DNA from 2 places in the Paenibacillus sp. CFBP 13594 genome. Region 2 is predicted to be linked to the other one. Evidence: predicted binding sites of a transcription regulator. Region 2 holds the regulator's gene; the other holds the start of a gene.

Region 1 (3,132 bases), 480 kb from region 2:
CCAGCTCCAAGGTCATGGCTGTGACCGATTCATAATCCTTTACACTCGATTTGCTCTGGATATAGTTGAGACAGTTGTATAGGAAATGGGGATTGATCTGAGCCTGATACTGCTTGAGTCTGGCCTCTTTGACGGAAAGTTCTCCAATAAGGACCTGCTCAATTAATGTCTGCGTATTCTCAGCCATTCGGTTGAACGATCGACCCAGGATTTTAAATTCCATAATTTGAGTTTCGTCGACACGGCTGGAGAAATCTCCCCGGTCAAACCGGTCGATCGCTTTACGCAACCGAATAATGGGTTGTTGAATCTGATTACGCAGAGCCAAGATGTACAAAAGCGAAAGAAGCAGCAGGGCTACAAGTGCCAGCACAAACAGCGTATTGTTACGTGAAATCGATTGCTGAAGCTGATTGGTTGGATGATAGTCGATAAAGTACAAATCCAGAATACTTGCTTTCATATAAGTGATGAAGTAACTCCTGTCCTGAAAGGAGATTTCAAAGAAACCTCTGTCATTTCTGAGCTGTGGAACAACCTGAGCATCAGCCTGGGCAAGTCCAAGGGAGCCTGAACCTCGAATGGCTGTTTTAAAATGGGAATCATACAGCATCGGTGTTCCGGATGTATAATCAGACATCATTTTCTGCAAAACATCTAATGAGATCCTGATCTCGATATACATCGGCCCTCGATGTCCCTTGGTAAGATGTGAATAATAACCTGTACCATCCTTGTTCATATGTAATATCCATTGATCGAGCGGATCTTTGGACATGGAGAATGATCGAAATGAAAACTGGGGATCAGAAGATACCGTGTCCTTTTGATCCGGATAATACAAAATAATGGTATTGTTCCATGAGGTGGAAGCACTGTTTAATGCCAGCTTCTCAATGAGCTCCAGCTTGGCCTTGTATTTAGCAAAATCATTTCCGTAATGAAGAACATATGTATAACCTCTGACGGATTGATCCTCTGATAATGTTAGCGCATTCATTAATACCTGCTCAAATTGATTCGATAGCTGAGAGGACATGAATCGCACTTCGCCCAATTTATTCTTTTCTAACTCTCGTTGAATATCTTCCACATTTAATCGATAGATCCACCAGAAGATCAGTACAATCAGCATAAACATCAAAACTAGACCGAGTGCCAGCTTTGAAAAAATAGAGCCGTTCTCTGTGGGACACTTTTCCTTCAACATGTCATTTCCTCCTGTAGAATAAGAACGATCATCTCTAGCTTTATTCTACAATATCTAGCTTTATAAGGGGAGGGAACATGAGGACAAGGGGCTTACAAAAGACACCACTTAAAGGTGGATGTCAACGAACAGAACCCTGGAGCTGCGTAATTCTATAGTAAATGGGGTTTGTATAAATCGGACGCTCCGAATTCGATGGTCCTATGCCAAATATAAATATTTACCTCTTGCATAAAGAACGTATGTTCGGTTTATAATATATAGAAACATACGTTCTTAAATGTACAGGAGTGATTTCAGTGTGGACTAAGCAGCGAACCATTATGCTCATTGATATGCAGAGTTTTTATGCTTCAGTCGAAAAGGCAAAAATGCCCCAATACAAAAATAAACCACTCGCCGTTGCAGGCGATCCAGCAAGACGTTCTGGCATTATCCTTGCCGCTTGTCCGTTGGCCAAAGCTAAAGGTGTATCTACCGCGGAACCACTCTGGCAGTCTCTTCAGAAATGCCCTGAACTGATCATTGTAAAACCTCACATGCAAGAATACATCGAAGTTTCCACTCAAATCATGTCCATTATTGAGGAATTCACCGATCTGGTCGAGCCATACAGTATAGACGAATTATTTGCTGATGTTACAGGGTCTATGCATCTATTTGGTAATGATCCAATCGATCTGGCCAAACAAATTCAAGACAAAATCTATAATGAAACAGGGGTTTATGCCAGAGCAGGCATTGGTGAAAACAAAATTATCAGTAAATTATGCTGCGATATGATTGCTAAAAAAGCGGAGGGTGGCATTTTTCACTTAAAGAAAGAGGAGTTGCATCTTCACATTGGAGATAAGCCCATCCGCGATATGTGGGGGATTGGCTCAAGAATGGAAAAACATCTGTGGAAGATGGGTATCCGAACCATTAAAGACCTGGCGAATACACCTCTTTCCAAATTAAGAAGCAAGTGGGGTGTTAATGGAGAAGTCATCTGGAGAGTCGCCAATGGACTCGACAATTCGCCGGTAACCGTCAACACACACAGCACACAAAAGGATATCGGAAACGGAATGACCCTGCCTAGAGATTTCACAGAAGCATGGGAGATCGAAGTGGTTATTCTCGATATCTGTACAGAAGTGTGCAGAAGAGCCCGTAAAAAAGGGCTGATGGGTAGTGTCATATCTGTGAGTGTATCGGGAGCAGATTTTGATCACCCAACTGGTTTTCATAGGCAAGTTAAACTGTCTGATCCTACAAACATAACCGTTGATGTGTGCAAGATCGCCAAACGCATATTCCATCAACATTGGGATGGGCAACCTGTGCGCCGTGTAGGCGTATCCCTGTCTCAATTATCCAATGCGGATACATATCAACTATCTTTCTTTGATGATCAAGAGCAGAAACGAGCCATTGATCAGGTGATGGACAACATTAAGGATCGATATGGCGACATTGCCATTCTTCGAGCGAGCTCCATTACGGCTGCGGGTCAAGCGATTGATAGAGCATCTAAAATTGGGGGGCATTACAAATGAGCAAAAAACTGGAGGCCAATGGATTATGGGAATCGAGCCGCATGATGCTTCCACAACATAAAGAACGAATTATACAGCATCGTACTCAAATTCATCATCAAGCGAAACCACTGATTCATGAAGATGAGTGGGAGATTATTGCTCAACATATAGATATGTCCCTCAACTATACGTTGCAAGCCACCTTTGAAGTGTTTAATGAGTCAGGCAATCGGTATATACACGGAATCGTCACTTCAGTCAGCGCCTTTGGAAAAAAAATAAAAATTGAAATGGATAATGGATTTGAATGGGTCGATTTTGATCAATTGGTCACTGTAAAGTTTGAAGAAGGAGGAGGTGTGTACGGTGAGACAAACTTCTGAGGAACTTGCACTCGTA
Region 2 (3,132 bases):
CCACTGATTGGAGCAATTGCAGCCGGTAACTGTGCAGTTATCAAGCCTTCTGAATTAACACCAGCCGTATCTCGTTTGACGTATGATCTGATTCATGAGATCTTCCCTCAGGAGTATATAGCCGTTATGGAAGGGGAAGTCGAAGCCAGCACAGCATTGTTGAAAGAGAAGTTTGATTATATTTTCTTCACAGGCAGCACGGGTGTTGGTCGCATTGTGATGAAGGCAGCTGCAGAGCACCTGACTCCTGTAACTCTTGAATTAGGTGGTAAGAGTCCTGCTATTGTCCATAGTGACGCAGATCTGAAGCTGGTAGCTCAGCGTATTGTTCGTGGTAAGTTCCTGAATGCAGGCCAAACTTGCGTTGCTCCGGATTATTTGCTTGTACATGAACAAGTTCATGACGAATTGATCAATCTGATTGGCGCAGAGATCAAAGATAAATTTGGGGATGATGTGTTACAAAACGCTGATTTCCCGCATATTGTCAACGAACGTAACTTTAATCGGTTGTCGAAATTCCTCACAGATGGCAAAACGCTAATTGGTGGGCGTTCTGTACGTGAGCAGTTGCTCATTGAGCCGACTGTACTTGGAGATGTGAAATGGGAATCAGCTGTGATGCAAGAAGAGATCTTCGGTCCGATTCTTCCTGTGTTTACGTACAGTGACCTGAATCCTATGCTGGATGAGATTGTTCGCCGGCCAAAACCATTGGCGCTATATCTCTTCACACAGGATGAGCAACTGCAGGATCAGGTTCTGAATCAAGTATCCTTCGGTGGGGGATGTATTAATGACACACTTTCTCATATGACTTCACACTATCTCCCGTTTGGTGGTGTCGGAGAGAGTGGTATGGGCTCATATCACGGACAACAGAGCTTTGATGTGTTCTCGCATCACAAGAGTGTTCTGAAACGCAGTGAATAATTAGCCGCATAAATAACATAAACATGAAAAAAAGAGGTTGCCCTGTTCATCAGGGCAACCTCTTTCGTATTTCATTACATCTAGTTTTGTTACTCAAGTTAAATATTAATGAATATCTCGGAAAAGGCCAATGACTTTACCCAGAATACTAACATGTTTCAAACGTAAAGGTTCGAAGGTCGCATTCTCCGGTTGAAGGCGAATATGATCTTTCTCTTTATAGAACGTTTTCACTGTAGCTTCATCGTCTTCAGTCATTGCAACGACGATATCACCGTTATCAGCAGTTTGCTGTTGACGGACAATAACGTAATCTCCGTTAACGATTCCAGCTTCCACCATACTATCTCCGACTACCGAAAGCATAAACACTTTCTGTTCGCCTACATAATGTGTAGGGAGAGGGAAGTAGTCTTCAATGTTCTCGGTTGCAGTGATTGGAACCCCGGCTGTAACCTTACCAACAACAGGAATACGTGCAACGCTATGAGCAAATTGATGAGAATGCTCAGACTCTTCCTGGCTCAGAAGCTCAATGGCTCTTGGCTTGGTAGGGTCGCGTCGGATCAAACCTTTTTTCTCCAAACGATCCAAATGTCCATGTACTGTTGAGCTGGAAGCCAGTCCAACCGCTTCACCAATTTCCCGTACGGAAGGAGGATACCCCTTCAACCGGACTTCATTTCGTATAAACTCCAGAATAGCCTGCTGCCTGCTGGATATCTTCGACATACCGTATCAACCCCATTTTAGTAACGTTTGGGAAAATTATAACATAGAACCTCCGTTCGTACAAACATAAGTTCTAAATAAAATGGTATATAATCAGTGTTTTTTAACTTATAGAACCGAATTTGTCCAAAAGTCAGAGCGTAATACTGCAAATGCTTTGCAGAAGGATTTGAATTAAGATATTTCTCCTTCAAAAAAGAAGCGAACAATTGTTCTAAAAATCTATTGAACAAAACAAGTGTTCGTGTTATATTGATTCCAACAGATAGGAACAAACGTTTGGAGGCGGGTATTTAATGAGATATTCTACTTATCAAAGCATTTATGAACCAATGAATTCGGAACTGGTGAAGTCTAACATAGGGAACTACAAGAAGGTTTTAGCGCGTTTCAAGATTTCTTCATGGATGTTAAAGGTAGCCATTACCTCTTTGATTATATTTATTGGATGCAGCACTGTTTTAACTGTATTTGCTGGCAATGAGAATGATGTTCTGCCTGGAGGAAAGATAGCTGTTTCACAAGGGGAAACATTATGGAGTATTTCTTTGGAACATAAACCGACGAATATGGATACACGTATTTATATAGAAGCAATCAAGAAAGTGAATCAACTTCATACAACTTCCATCCAAGTGGGACAAGTACTAGCTCTACCGCAATTTGCAGAATAAAATGCACGTCAATGAGTGTTAGCGCGTGTCAGCTTGACAAGCAGCCTTTATAATGGCAAAGTTAATATGACTTTGTATTTTTGGAGGGGACAAGCTTGGATATAGATAGTCTGGTAGCACGCATTAACGAATTGGCTCGTAAGCAAAAGTCCACGGGATTGTCAGAGGAAGAACTTGCTGAACGTGCCGAGCTAAGAGAGATTTATTTGAGCAATATTCGCAGCAATTTCAGACAACAACTGGATACCATTGAGATTGTTGATGATGAGAATGACAAAGGCCACCAAGGCAAACTCAAACACTAACGAAACCTAATGATATCATTATGATATTTAGGTTTCTTCCTGTTATTTTGAGTGTGCAATTTATAGGGGGAAATGTTGGTTTGCAATTATGTAAGCCGATACAAAGACACATAAGGGGGATTCACATGTCGCGTTCGTTCGAGAGAACGGTTAAGAAAAATTCCAAGCAGTTAAATCAGCAACGCAAAAAAAGTGGTCAACCAATCACTGGTACACCAGGTGAAGAAGTCTTTAAGGGACGCAGCTTGTTGTTCCCAATATTTTTGATCGGTCTCGCCTTTTTGTATCTGTTTATGAGCACATTCCTTGTGCAAGCTCCAATGACAACTTGGGACTGGGTGACCATGCTGCTTTACGTATTTTTGGCAGTCATCTTCATGCTTCGCCGTCCATACATCAAGATTAGCAGTAATCGGATTATAACGACGAAGGGTAATCGTGAACGTTCAATCGGGGTTGAAGATATCGTCAAATTCAGAATTGAACCG

The links. The regulator LexA, encoded in region 2, represses DNA repair genes until DNA is damaged. The targets are predictions, from matches to a motif close to CGAACATATGTTCG.
Region 1: the regulator LexA is predicted to act here: its motif matches at 1,446-1,459, upstream of IFU39_RS04285 (DNA polymerase IV).

Annotation. Positions count from the first base shown of each region.
Region 1 covers NZ_JACYVQ010000001.1:925,422-928,553, reverse strand. Annotated here, with positions in the region: gene IFU39_RS04290 (sensor histidine kinase) at 1-1,210, opposite strand, end outside; gene IFU39_RS04285 (DNA polymerase IV) at 1,534-2,751, shown strand; gene IFU39_RS04280 (YolD-like family protein) at 2,748-3,116, shown strand; gene IFU39_RS04275 (hypothetical protein) at 3,100-3,132, shown strand, end outside.
Region 2 covers NZ_JACYVQ010000001.1:447,492-450,623, forward strand. Annotated here, with positions in the region: gene IFU39_RS02155 (aldehyde dehydrogenase) at 1-933, shown strand, start outside; gene lexA (transcriptional repressor LexA) at 1,039-1,665, opposite strand; gene IFU39_RS02165 (LysM peptidoglycan-binding domain-containing protein) at 1,962-2,339, shown strand; gene IFU39_RS02170 (DUF896 domain-containing protein) at 2,435-2,644, shown strand; gene IFU39_RS02175 (hypothetical protein) at 2,770-3,132, shown strand, end outside.